DNA from 2 places in the Undibacterium sp. Tian12W genome. Region 1 is predicted to be linked to the other one. Evidence: predicted binding sites of a transcription regulator. Region 1 holds the regulator's gene; the other holds the start of a gene.
The links. Region 1 encodes sigma-54, which starts transcription at its own class of promoters, with help from an activator protein. Its sites were predicted from a motif close to TGGCANGNAANCTGCTTT; they were not measured.

Region 1 (7,322 bases):
CGCAACTTCAAAAGCTGCACAAAAAGCACTTCATTTCCGGCCCAGTTAATGTCAATCTGTTGAAGAAGATGTGTAGGTTCTTGTCTTCGCTGCTCGGGTGACATGTTGACGAGTTCACATAAAGCATTGATTACGTGAGAGACTTCTGTTTGTATTGCGCAGTAAAGTAGTGATGCCTTTGCTATCCCCGATCTTTCCATTGCCATTGTCTTAACGATCTCTGCAATGTCTTGCCGTCCCGAACAAAGACCTTTAAGCGCTTTGAGTGCCCAGGAGTCTTCTTTGGGATCGTCCATCATTGTGATCAGTCGATTTAGATGTTCAAGTGTGAAAGAAGTCCAAGAAAGCTGCCGCTCTTTTTTACCGAAACCAACGATGAAACAGATCGCTGTAGCGGCTTTATTAATGCCGCGAAGCAAGAGGTCTCCAGCAAGCTCTAATGCTTCCGTTGAATGTTGCCCCCAGAGAATGTCGCACAATATACGCGCATGTATCTCCGATATAGGCGTTGACTTGGCAATAGGCACAAATTCTTCTTTTATGGAGGAAATGTTAATATTGGTCAGAAACTCTGCCGCCCCTGAGATGAACCCAAGAGCAGTGTCATCATTAGAATCAGGCGTTACTTCGTCCGAAATGGAGTTTGCCAATAAGGCAATTTTTCTGATGTCCTCACAGATGGCAAAAGGTTTGAGGGGCCTTGCGATACCGTTGACACAATAATTGTAATCTGACCGAGCCTCTACCATCTCGCGAAGCATTTCGTCTTTGATTTCGGCACCTTTCAAATCAATAAGGCGCTTCACCGCGGCGCTTGCAACAGTGCTTCCAATTTTTAATAGTGATCGCAATTGCGGCTCGTGGATTTCCGAAATTGGCAGTAAAGATTCGATATACCATCCAATCCGCGTCTCAAATTGATCAAATCCCTCTATGCGATCAGGAACCTTGGTAAGCAGCTTTGTCACGACATCATCGCGCCCCACCTCAAGATATCTCACTGCATTCAATGCAAGGGCGAAGTCAGCATTGACTATGTCGTTGAAAAATGCTTCAGCTTGTGAGTCGGGTAAAAGACTAAGGGAGAGAAACAGTGCCTGATCCCATCTTGTTAGCGTTAGTTTCTCTTTGAGAATTTGTGGAGTTATTAGATACCGGCGGGCAAGTTCTTTGGCTGCTAAATATTCAGTGATCGACTGATGTACGAACGCAATCCGTCCTCCAATGTGAGGAATCAAAACAGAAATTGAAACAAGCCAATTAGCTATATCTTGCGCATTAATATTCGAAAATCCAGTTGCTTCGATATTCGCCCTCAAAACGCGGAGAAGATCCGACAAAGGATATGCCTCTTCGCCGCGATTGATTGCGTCATATGCGGCAAGAGACAATGCTTTTTCTATTTCGAATGCTTTACCGAATCGTTCAACAAATGCGTTGTCTATATTGATAAAAAACGAATCGTAGAAGTCTCTCGGATGCGCCTGAGGTGGCAGGAGAACCGCACCGCTTATGATGAATTGAAAATAGAAGGGCTTTTGTAACAATTGCCGGATTTCCTGTTCAAAACGACCAGAGATATTGATTTTTCTCTGACTGATTTCTGCTGACACAACTTTGTCATCTATTTGGTCGAGGTAATAAGCCGGGAATTCCAATTTGTCGAGACCATCGTTCGTTCTTGAGCCAATTATCAGAGATGACCACCCAACACCGTCAGCAAATCTAGAAAAATCGGCTTCATAGGTGCCAGTTTCCCAATATTCTCTGGGCATTTCATTAAATGAATCTAATAACACCTTAAACCGAAATCTCTGATTCATCTCATAGAACGGCAAACTAACAGGTAGTGTTTGACTCACTAGCTTGGCAAGATCTCCACGATATAGCTTAAGATCAACTAGAACTGGAATAACTACAGACGATTCGTCGAACGGTTCTGAAAGACAGATTTCATGAAGCTTGTCCGCCAATCTCGCTGCGGCTTGCTGAAGCGCATATGATTTTCCTGCGCCTGGTAATCCAACAAGAATGGCGCGTTCTGGCCCCTCAGCTAAAAATTTGTCAACTGCGTAGTGGTCAAATTTGTTCGATTGCTGGTAAAAATTGCTGTGTCTCTTAGTACTAAGCTCTGTATGCACTCGGATTTCGAACTCAGGAATTACCTTTGGTGCACGTGACAATCGCGCTGCGTGACGTGCCAATGAAAGAACTTGGTCTGGGGAGCACGCGTCATTGCATGTATCATTTAGGCTTGGAGCTGAGGCCGTTGATTCAGGCCTAGAAAGCGAGTCAAGAAGATCGAGCAGACGGGTATGCTCTTTCGTCCCGTTCTGATTAATTGTTGTTGTGTAATTAACGAGGTGGATGCCATAGTTACGTCTCCAGTAGTCAGTTTCCGCCTCAGTCAAGTCGGCCATAATGGCATAGTGGTCACGAGTGCCACCTTTGTAAGTATTCGCAAGTAGATCCCGGACGTAAAGAAAATCTGGATCTCGCAAACCAAACCCAAGGTAAACAACTGGTCGACTTGCTAGCAGTATTTTCAAAGATTCTAATGCATTCTGTCGTTCTCCTTGAGGAAGTAATTGTCGATACTGCTCGCGCGTCAGAATTATGCTGTCACTGTCTGCCGCATCACCGTGAGGCTTAAAGACAAAGTCAATGGCGCGAGCGTGGATAATTTCGGCGGTTTCAGTCAGATGTCGATTCGTTATTGGTGGACGGAAAAATCGATCTGGTTGCCATTGCCGGAGAGCTTCTTCAATGAGATTATCGTAGTTCGTTGTGACAAAGCAGCGGGTTCTCAAAGCTACAATTTTTCTGTGAATATCATGCGGTCTAGCGACGCCATATCGACATGTGGCCCGAATAAAGTCGCCAATCTGCTGCTTCGTTAATTTATCAAACCCGTAGCTTGCAGCTTGTAATAGGTCACCACGGCCAACCTCCGCACGAACAAGCTCGGCGTTGGCACCTACTGATTCGACAAATTTCGCAAGTTCTTCAATTAGTCCTGACCAAGATGGAAGCCCTGACCATAATGATATTCCAGACCCAATGAATAAGACTGTATCTTCTTGAGTGAGAATTTGTTTCAGCTTATCCATAAAACTTTCCATTTTGTGATTGAACATTTACTGAATTTGAACAGTTAACCTTACAATACAGTGAATGAATACTATCTTCAATACTCGGAAAGTGCAGCTAAGTACCACGATTGTTGAAGCAACTAATCACAGACATAATACGTGCGCACATTACTTGAAGCTTTTTGCCCCGGCTTGTATCGACAGGGGACAAACGTTTTAGTCAAAGTACGTCATTTAACGAGCGACATGGCATGCCGCGAACGCCACTGGATTCCAGCTAATAGCACGCTGGAATGACGTTAATATGTATGCGGATTGTCTCAGAGTAATTCAGTTACTGATTGATGTAAATTGTTAACCTCAAAACCATTCACCCAACAAAAAGGACGCCTTCTAGCGTCCTTGTTTTGGATGTCCACAACCCTGTCAGGGTAAGGACTGGGGTCTTATGAAGCCGATGCCGGATCAGGTATGTGCTTGATGGCGTCGTGCTGATGGTCTTGCATTTTATCTTTATGCTTGATGACCTGGCGATCAAGTTTATCTACCAGTGCATCGATTGCTGCATACAGATCATGCGCCAGGCTTTCAACGTGAATATCTTTACCGCTGATATGCAAATTGATGTCGGCTTTGTGTCGTTTTTCCTTTTCCCGGAGCTTGTCCACCGTCAGGATGACGGCGATATCAATGACCTGGTCGAAATGCCGCCTGATACGTTCTAGTTTGGTATGTACATATTCACGAATTGCAGGAGTTACTTCGACGTGATGTCCACTGATGGTGAGATTCATACTGTGCTCCTATAGTGATGTTGCTTGCTATAACGATACGCTCTCAGCATTTATTTGCCTTGAGCTAAATCATATATAGCAATTCAAACCGTGATTACAAGGACTGCTTACAAAGATTTACGCAAACTGACTGGGGGGATTTTGAGGGCTTCACGGTATTTGGCAACTGTCCGTCGGGCAATTACCATGCCCTGTTCACCCAGCATGTCTGCAATTTTGCTATCAGAGAGTGGGCTTTTCTGGTCTTCTGCTCCTATCAACTGCTTGATGAGTGCACGTATCGCGGTGGAAGATGCTTCACCCCCTGTTTCCGTCGCGACATGGCTGCCGAAAAAGTACTTCAACTCAAACATGCCATGTGGGGTCAACATGTATTTTTGGGTTGTTACACGTGAGATAGTGCTCTCGTGTAATCCTAGTGTATCAGCAATTTCGCGCAAAACAAGGGGGCGCATTGCAACAGCACCGTGCGTGAAAAAATTGCGTTGCCTTTCGACTATGGCTTGTGCAACGCGCAATATAGTCTCAAAACGTTGCCGCATATTCTTGATGAGCCAGCGGGCTTCCTGCAATTGCGCGCCCATGCCAGCCTCGCCACGGTTTTGCTTCATGATGTTGGCATACATGCTGCTTACCCGCAGCCTGGGCATGACATCCTGATTCAGCATGACTTGCCAGCCGTTGCCGGATTTTCTGACGATCACATCTGGTACGACATAGTCCGATTCATCGGCAGCAAAGGCCAGGCCAGGTCGTGGTTTGCACAGGCGGATAATGGTTTGTGCATCGCGCAAATCTTCGTCGTCGCAATCGAAGATTTTCTTGAGTTTGGTGAAATCTCTTTGTGCAAATAAAGCCAGTTGTGTTTCAACAATTTGCAATGCCAGCCTGCGTGTGACGAAAGCAACTTTTGGCAGACGCCTGATTTGCAAGGCCAGGCATTCAGACGGGCTGCGCGCACCGACACCTGCCGGATCAAAGCTTTGCAGCATGTTCAGCGCAAACGCCAGCTCTTCTGGTTCTACGCACAGTTCCAGTGGTAAACTGGCATGTATTTCATCTAATGTTTCGGTCAGGTAACCGTTATTGTCGAGCGCATCGATCATCAACTCGACCAGGGCACGGTCACGCGGTTCGCGCAGGTTAAGACGCATCTGTTCCTGCAAGTGCTCACGCAGGGTGATATGGGCTGCACCGAGCTGCGGGCGGCCATCTTCATCATCGCCAGATTTGCTGCCATGCTGTACATCATCAAAGCCCCAGTCTTCTTCGCTGGAAGTGGTGCTGTCATTGCTGATGACGGTTTCTGCATCTGCGGCAGTCGGTTCTGCTGACCTGTCACTGTCTTCTCTTGCTGCCGGTGCTTCCATGCCGGCATCTGCAGAAGTACTGCTGGTATTGATGGCACCATCGGCCAGCAGGCGTACGGCGTGATCGAGGGGATCATCGACACGTTCCAGCATGGGGTTATCGGTCAGCAGCGTCTCCAGCTCCTGATGCAATTCCAAAGTGGATAACTGCAATAATCGTATTGATTGCTGCAATTGCGGCGTTAAGGCCAGATGTTGTGAGGTACGTAGTTGCAGGCTTTGTTTCATGATGATTCCCGTCACATCCGGAAGTGTTCTCCGAGATAAACGCGACGTACAGATTCATTTTGTATGATGTCGTCAGGCTTGCCGCTGGCAAGTACCGCGCCCTGGTTGATGATATAGGCGTGATCGCAGATGCCCAGGGTTTCGCGTACATTATGATCGGTGATCAAGACACCTATGCCGCGTTCCTTGAGGAAGCGCACGATGCGTTGAATTTCGATGACGGCGATAGGATCAACACCGGCAAAGGGCTCATCGAGCAAGACAAAGCGTGGGTTGGTCGCGAGTGCGCGGGCAATTTCGACGCGGCGGCGTTCACCACCTGACAGTGACAAGGCCTGGCTTTCACGTATTTTTTCTATCTGCAAATCTGCCAGCAGGGCATTGAGCCTTTGCTCAATTTTCTTGGCACCGAGATATTTGCCTTCGCTGTCTTTTTGCAATTCGAGTACGGCACGGATATTGTCCTCTACCGTCAGCTTGCGAAATACCGAAGCTTCTTGCGGCAGGTAAGACAAACCCAGTACGGCGCGTTCATGGATAGGCAGTTGAGAAATATTCACGTCATCGATCGTGATATCCCCTGCGTCGGAAGGTACCAGGCCGACGATCATGTAAAACGAAGTGGTTTTGCCTGCGCCATTCGGGCCCAGCAAACCCACGACTTCGCCACTTTTCAATAGCAGTGAGACATCGCGCACGACCTGGCGCGCGCCATAGCGCTTTTGCAAGCCCTTGACAAGCAAGGTGCTGCTTGACTGTGCAGTCATCTTATTTAGCCTGTTTTTCTGGTTTTGGTTGCAAGGTGATGGTGATATTGCCTGAACCATCTACATGCTGGCCACTGGTCGAATTCGTGCCAACAAAAACATCATTCTTGCTGTCATAAGACAGGTATTCACCTTCCTGTTCCTGGGTGACGCGTTTGCCTTCGAGGTAGCGTACCTTGGCCTTGGAAATGAATTTGACGATTTCTGTACTCTGGTTGTATTCAGCACGGTCAGCTTCGCCATCTACCCACAGATCAGGGCCACCATCGCGTTTCTGGCGGAAGGTGACTTTGCGGCCACTGCCACCTGTCAGAACAACAAACTGATCGCCATTCGGGGCTTCGGTCACGACGGCACTCTCAGAAGTGACGGTCAGGGTGCCGCGCACCAGGGACACGCCCTTGGATAATCTGCTGACGCTGGCTTTGCCATCACTGATGCCATAACCTGCTTTGATGATGGTTTCTTTATTACTATCGGCTTTTTCTGCATTCGCAGAAACACAGGCCAGGCCCAGGCAGGCCAGGCTGATCAAGCGTGTGACGCTAAATGATGTTTTGATCATGTGCATATTCGCTTTCTTGCTTATTTATTCCCGGTTTTGGGGGCGGGTTCACGTTTCTTGAGTTGAATGTAAACCTTGCTCAGCAATTCCAGGCCTTGGGTTGAATTATTGGCAATCATGCCAGTTGCAGTTGAGTGCAGTTTGCCGGTCGTAATTGAAACCGGTTTGTCGGTTTTAACGATATCGTCATCCGGCAGGAGCAAAAGATAATCAGACTCCACACGCACGAATTGTGAACTCAGGCCCTCGGGCCTTTCCATGCTGACATTGTCATACAGATGAACCATGTCATGCTCGCGCTTGGGCGTGGTCAGCGATGATTTTTGCGATACCACGGCGAGTTCAGCACGCAGATGCAGCGGTGGTCTGTCCTTGTCAAAGCTGTTGATCTGCGGGTGCTTGATTTCTATATTGTCAGTCCGCGGCAAATGCACCAGGCTGTCACCAGTGATATGGTAATTGGCCTTGCCATTGTTCGATAACCGGATGAAATTGAATTTCTCGAC
Region 2 (7,322 bases), on a different contig from region 1:
CATCATGGTCGGCACTGCAGGCACAGGCAAGCCCAGTTGCTGCAGCAAGACGTTGACAAACACCATCAAACTATCGTTTTGACGAAAAAAATCTGCCAGCCAGCCTTGTTGCATATGCAATTCCGTTAGTAATCATGAGTAATCATGTTGTGAACAGGCATGGAACGGTAAATGTAAAATCCGTATATGTTTATGCCCGATTGAACCCCTATTGTATGGCATTGCAAGGCTTTGCATATCATGCGTGTGATGCCTGTTGCAAACTGAGCAGCTGCTTTCCAACTGTAGTGCAGATTCTCAGATCAGGCAGCCAGCCCATGAGCTGATGATACTGCCCTGGCAAGCAATTCTGCATATCTGGCAGGATCGACATTTGAACCGCAGACAATCACCGCTACCCGTTTGCCAGCAAGCCTTTGACGTAAAGGGCCAAACAAGCCTGCCGTGGCAACCGCTGCCGCAGGTTCAGCCACCAGTTTGACGTCATGATATAAATCCGACATCGCTGTACAGATTTCATCATCGCTGACCCTGACAATCTCATCTACAAAACGCTGGCATACCCTGAAACTGTAATCCATAGCATACGGTGCGCACAGGCTGTCAGCTATGCTGTCGACCTCCTTTAACTTCTCAGGCTGGCCAGACTGGAAACTGCGGTACATGGCATCTGCGCCATAGGGTTCAACGCCATAGACGGCGCAATGTGGTGCCAGTTGTTTGACTGCAGAAGCAATGCCGCCACATAGACCGCCACCACCGATAGGCACGATCACAGCATCGAGTTGCACCACCTGCTGCATCAGTTCCAGCCCCACTGTTGCAGTGCCAAGTGCAGTCAACGGTCCATCATAAGGATGGATCATGGTGCGCTGCTCTTCTTCCATAATACGCTGTCCGAGCGCGAAAGCCTTATGCATGTCCGCTTCCAGTATTACTTCTGCACCATCCTGCCGACAAGCCTTGATGCGGGTAGGGCTGGCATGCCGTGGCAACACCACTTTGCAAGACACGCCCGCCAGCTTGGCTGCATAGGCAACCGCCATCGCATGATTGCCTGCGCTGACAGCGACCACGCCACGCTCACGCGCATCTGCATCCAGCGCAGATATGCAATTCAACGCCCCACGCAATTTGAAAGTCCCGGTTTTTTGGAATAACTCCAGCTTTAGCCAGACTTCAGTATCAGGCTCCAGCTTGTCCAGGGCAGACCCGGTTTGCCAGTGCCAGACAGGGGTATGCAAAACCTGTTGGGATAAACTGGCAGCAGTCTTGCGGATATCTGCCAGCGAAGGATAAGGAAAACCTGGCCTCAATAAGGCGGATGATAAGGACGCAGGGGCGTGCAAAGGCCTGTCTGTGGCGACATGGGACATAAAAACTCCAGAATAGAAATCAGCAGAAAAAATCGGAGAAGGCGTGAGCGCGATGGTCACAACAATAAGTGACAATAATAAGCGACAGCAATAGCGCTCAAGACATCAAAATAGGATGAGCTGAAGGGCCGCCAGGCACCGGCATACGCCGTAGCTTAACGACCCGGAATAATTCGAATAATGGAAATGTCGCAGATGGAAGCAGCAGGCAGCGCAATCGTGCGCACGACAGCAGATGCGGCATTAATTGCGCATAAGTTCTTGCTCAGCAGGGGATGGGGAATTGCGTGCATGGAAAAACTATAACCAATCCCGGTAATATTGGCAAGCAACTTTAAAAAAGAGTGGCAGGGCAGGTCGGGAATCCTGGCCCTGTCCACTCACAAGCCCTGCAAAACGGCCCGGCTGGCCAGAGGGATCAGGGTTTCTTTTCTTCGCGTTTTTCAATAACGATTTTTTGTGCCAGGTTGACGTTTCTTACGGTGTATCCTTCCGGAACAGTAAACAGATTGGCGGCTGGCTCCGTACGTTTCAGGTTGTTCAGACGATAGCTCCATTCACCGGTGCGAGGATCACTTTGCTTGATAAGAACGGTTAATTGCAAGTCGGGGGAGTACCAGGCTTCAGAACTGACAGTAATCGGATTTTTATTGCCGATCTCTCCGGCAGGGATTTGATAAGAACGCATTTTCCCTTCTGCACGAACGCCATCGAATTCTTTTGTGCCCATATCTTTAGTGCTTGTTTTGTTACTCCAGCGAGTGTCCATGAACGCAGTCGGGAGGGGCGAGGTTTTTATGATGTTAATCAGATTGTCGGTTGCACTAATGTAAGCAGTATGAGGTCCTGGTACATAGCTGGCAGATTTTGCATTAATGACCTTGATTTCTTCTCGTGCTTCTTTGTTGCCTTCAGATTTATCATCAGTTTTCTTTTTCAATGTCTTGATAATGATTTCATCATCATTCGTTTGTAGATAAATCCGGCCTGTATTTCCTTCCTGTTTCTCTTTTGGGGCGATGACTTTCCCGTCTGGTGTTTTGGCCAGCATCACTTTGGTGACGGTCTTTCTTTCAGGGATGACGATGTACCGTGAGTTCTCCACCGGATCAGTGATGAGAATTTGCGACAAGTTCCCTTTGCTGTCGCGTACTTCATAGCGAGTGCGGCCAGCGTTGTCTCTATAGACCGAACTGGAAGTTTTATTGCTGATCTGATTGCCGTCAGCTAAAGTCTGTGTTTTTTCGGTAATGATTTCTGCGCTGTATGCCGCATTTTTAATCGTGTTGGAGATATGCATGTCCTGCATGCCTGAGAAAACAGCGTTCATGGCATCGCTAGCATTTCTTGCTGCACTCATTGCATCTGAGATAGTTTTGTTAATGGTGCCAGCCTCGGGTAAGTCGGCCAATGCTACAACTGCCGGCATGGTTGGCATGACAGGAATTGGAGGCATTGGAGGCATTGGAGGCATAGGTGCTAAAGGTGGCATCGGTGGAGCAGGTGGCATGGGGGCAAGCGGAGTAACGCGATGGACTTCAAGTTGCAGGCGTGTTTGTTTTTCTTCTGGCGCAACTGGTGCCGGACTGTCGTTGATGACATTTGCTTGTACCACAGTCCATGAATAACTCAAAAGGACCAATATTGGAAGTTTGATAGTCATGATGTTTCCTTCTTATTCATGGTGAAAGGTAGTTGAAATAAAAAAACAATGTCGAAATTAAAAATTTTGCTTAATCAGATGCACATTAATTTTTGAGCAGGCGCATGGCCAAAGGTGAGCCTTCCTCATCCACCAGCATCTGTGCCCGCACCGTTTCCCCAGCAATTTCTGGACTAACAGGCATGCCCAAACTGGCCAGCCACGCAGCTGGCACTTCAGTTTCCATCATGTGCGGTGTACCTTCTTCCAGACGTTCCATCGGCACCAGGGCGACAAAGGGAGGCAGTTCCGAGTTTGAAACTGCGCTGCTGTCCGGCGTCAATTGATGCTGCGATGCAGGCAACATGACTGTCAGCATGACCAGACCAAAGCTGCCACTCAGCGTCAGCAAACCTGCCAGCCACGGGCGCAAACGTCTGCTGCGTGCCTGCTTTTTATCCTTGGCCTGTTGCTTGCCGAAAGCTTGCAATAAAGTCTGCTCTATAGCCGTTGGCGTATTCAGCTCCTGCAAATCTTTGCGCAAAAGACTAAACTGCTGGTCCAGCACTGCATCTGTATTGCTGGCGTCCTGTGGGGTATTCATAGGGTCTTTCATCTCTGTGTTCCGGTTTTTGCCGCTGCATCTGGTCGCCAGCCCAGTCTTTCGCTGTATTGCAATATCGCGGCCCGCGCCCTTGACAGGCGTGAGCGCACTGTTCCTATATCTATGTCGCAAATCACGGCTATCTCTGCGTACGACAGTTCCTGCAATTCATACAAAATAATCACGTCACGATAATGAGGGCGCAATACCGAGACTGCTTGCCGCACATGCTCAGTCATTTGCTGATGGAAGATGACGTCCGCCGGTTCTGTTGTTTCACTCATCAAGACTTCTTCCCCATCTTCGTCGCTATAACCTGGTAATGACTGGTGGCGACGTTCTGCCTGATCTTGTTTCAACAATAGATTCCTTGCTACGCCAAACAGAAAATTTTGCAAACTGCCCAGGCCTGCGTCATAACGGTAAGACTTGCTCAGCAAACCCATGAAAACATCCTGCACTACGTCAGCCGCCAGCGCTGTCTGGCCACATCGCATCAGGGCGTAGCGATAAATAGGCCCCTGATGGCGCTGGTACAGACGTTGAAATGCGGCAACATCACCGTCGCGCATTTGTGTCAGCAAGCTGGAATCTGTCTCTTGGTTATCCACGTTTATTTGTAGGTTGTTTTAAGGTATTACTCTCAGTGGCATCAAAAGTTCCAAATATTTTCGCGCTATCTGCATTTATTTGAAATGCACTAATTTGGTGATAGTTTGCATTTTTTTGGTGCGCATTCCGGTAATCCAGGCTATTTACCCTTGGTTCAAAACTTGCTGTGTTGCTTTTTATAATGTTTTTAGTGGGATGACCTGCCACTAAATGTGGACTTGCTTGTTATTTTGCAAATGGCGATAAATAATAAGTTTGGTGATAGCACAGACAATAAGCGAAAGAAGATATGGATCTAACACCCAGAGAAAAAGATAAGTTACTGATATTTACCGCTGCCTTGCTGGCAGAAAGACGCAAGGCGCGTGGCCTGAAGCTGAATTACCCGGAAGCAGTTGCCCTGATCACTGCCGCCATCATGGAAGGTGCGCGCGATGGCCGCACGGTGGCAGAACTGATGTCGGAAGGCACGCAAATACTCAGTCGTGCCGATGTCATGGAAGGCGTGCCGGAAATGATTCCTGATATCCAGGTAGAAGCGACTTTTCCGGATGGCAGCAAGCTGGTTACCGTCCATCACCCCATTCCTTAGGAGAAAACCATGATACCAGGCGAAACCCTGATAGAGGATGGGGACATAGAACTGAATGTAGGCCGTGCCGTTGTCAGCATTACTGTGGCAAATAGTGGCGACAGGCCGATACAGGTGGGCTCACATTTTCATTTTTATGAAACCAATCCTGCCCTGCAATTTGAGCGCCAGCTTGCTTATGGCATGCGTCTCAATATTGCCGCTGGCACGGCCATCCGCTTTGAACCTGGGCAGCAACGCAGCATAGAACTGGTGGCCCTGGCAGGTGACCGGAAAGTCTATGGTTTCAGCGGTAAAGTCATGGGGGCGCTATGAAAATTTCACGTCATGCTTATGCTGAAATGTTTGGGCCAACCACGGGTGATCGTATCCGCCTGGCAGATACTGGTCTGTTCATAGAAATCGAGAAAGACTTTGCTATTTATGGCGAAGAGGTGAAATTTGGTGGTGGCAAGGTGATACGCGATGGCATGGGCCAGTCGCAAAGGCCGCATGCAGAAGTCATGGATACCGTCATCACCAATGCTGTCATCATTGATCACTGGGGTATCGTCAAGGCAGACATCGGCATTAAAAATGGTTTGATTGCCTGCATAGGCAAGGCGGGTAACCCAGACATACAGTCTGGCGTTGACATGGCCATTGGTGGCGCAACCGAGATCATTGCCGGTGAAGGCAAGATTGTGACCGCTGGCGGCATCGATTCACACATCCATTTTATTTGCCCGCAGCAGATTGAAGAAGCGTTGATGAGTGGCGTCACTACCATGCTGGGCGGTGGCACTGGCCCGGCGACCGGAACGGCAGCCACTACCTGTACGCCAGGCCCCTGGCATATGCATTCCATGTTGATGGCGGCAGATGCGTTTCCCATGAACCTGGGCTTTATGGGCAAGGGTAATGTCAGCCTGCCTTTGCCATTGGAAGAACAGGTCAGGGCCGGTGCCATAGGCCTGAAACTGCATGAAGACTGGGGCACGACGCCACAAGCCATCGACAATTGCCTGACCGTGGCTGACAATATGGATGTGCAGGTTGCCATCCACAGTGACACGCTGAACGAAGGCGGCTTTCTGGAGCACACCCTGGCGGCATTCAAGGATAGGACTATCCACACCTTCCATACCGAAGGTGCGGGCGGTGGCCATGCGCCGGATATTATTGCGGCAGTCGGTGAGGCGAATGTGTTGCCATCCTCCACCAATCCTACCCGGCCTTACACCGTCAATACCCTGGACGAGCATCTCGACATGCTCATGGTCTGTCACCACCTTGATCCTGCAATTGCCGAAGACATTGCCTTTGCCGAATCACGCATACGGCGCGAAACCATTGCTGCGGAAGATATTTTGCATGATATTGGTGCCATCTCGATGATGTCTTCCGATTCCCAGGCCATGGGCCGTGTAGGTGAAGTCATCATGCGCACCTGGCAAACGGCAGACAAGATGAAGCAACAGCGTGGCTCGCTGGCGGAAGACAATGCACGCCACGATAATTTCCGTGTCAAACGCTATATCGCCAAATATACGATCAACCCGGCGCTGACCCATGGTATTGCCCATGCAGTAGGCTCGCTGGAAGTAGGCAAGATTGCTGACATCGTCTTGTGGAAGCCAGCTTTCTTTGGTGTGAAACCATCGATGATCATCAAGGGTGGCATGATCGCCGCTGCCCAGATGGGTGACCCGAATGCATCGATACCAACGCCACAGCCCGTGCATTACCGCATGATGTTTGGTGCCTTTGGTGGGGGCTTGAAAAAGTCGTTCACCTTTGTCTCTCAGGCGGGGTTGGATGCCGGTCTGGCAGAGCAACTGAAGCTGAGCAAGACCCTGATCGCTGTCAAGAATACCCGTCAGATTCGCAAGAAGGACATGATACACAATAGCCTGACGCCAAAAATGGAAGTTGATTCCGAAACCTATGAAGTCCGTGCCAATGGTGAATTGCTGGTGTGTGAACCGGCAAAAATCCTACCCATGGCCCAACGTTATTTTTTATTTTAAACAATGCTGACATTACAAACAAAGATAGAGACTGCTGACAGCATCGCCGGGCAACTGGTTTTGCCGTATGAGTTGCGCGAAAAAAGCCGTTTGCGTGCCACCCTTGCCAGCGGTGAAGATGTGGCCGTGTTCACCGTGCGCGGTACAGTCATGCGCCATGGCGACCTGATGCTGGGCAATGATGGCCGCGTGATTGAAGTCATTGCCGCTGCTGAGCCAACCTATAAGGTGGAATGTGATACCGCCTTTAATTTATTGCGTTGTGCCTTCCACCTGGGTAACCGGCATACCCAGGCACAGGTCGGGGACGGTTTTTTGCGCATACGCAAAGACCCGGTGCTGAAGGAAATGCTGCAAGGGTTGGGCGCGGTAGTCACCGAAGAGCAGGCCAGTTTTGAGCCGGAATCAGGTGCTTATGGTGGTGGACATCATCATGGTGGCGATGACGGGCATCCGCATAATCCACTCGCACCGATACCTTTGCGCC

Region 2: the regulator sigma-54 is predicted to act here: its motif matches at 4,385-4,402, upstream of ACO0LI_RS11345 (urease subunit gamma).

What each region holds. Positions count from the first base shown of each region.
Region 1 is NZ_JBMPPK010000015.1:7,839-15,160, forward strand. It holds gene ACO0LI_RS19095 (SIR2 family protein) at 1-3,110, opposite strand, end outside; gene hpf (ribosome hibernation-promoting factor, HPF/YfiA family) at 3,539-3,886, opposite strand; gene ACO0LI_RS19105 (RNA polymerase factor sigma-54) at 3,994-5,484, opposite strand; gene lptB (LPS export ABC transporter ATP-binding protein) at 5,496-6,251, opposite strand; gene ACO0LI_RS19115 (LptA/OstA family protein) at 6,253-6,816, opposite strand; gene lptC (LPS export ABC transporter periplasmic protein LptC) at 6,837-7,322, opposite strand, start outside.
Region 2 is NZ_JBMPPK010000008.1:10,475-17,796, forward strand. It holds gene ACO0LI_RS11320 (VTT domain-containing protein) at 1-114, opposite strand, end outside; gene ACO0LI_RS11325 (threonine ammonia-lyase) at 303-1,376, opposite strand; gene ACO0LI_RS11330 (hypothetical protein) at 1,795-3,039, opposite strand; gene ACO0LI_RS11335 (hypothetical protein) at 3,125-3,622, opposite strand; gene ACO0LI_RS11340 (RNA polymerase sigma factor) at 3,631-4,233, opposite strand; gene ACO0LI_RS11345 (urease subunit gamma) at 4,524-4,826, shown strand; gene ACO0LI_RS11350 (urease subunit beta) at 4,836-5,141, shown strand; gene ureC (urease subunit alpha) at 5,138-6,835, shown strand; gene ureE (urease accessory protein UreE) at 6,839-7,322, shown strand, end outside.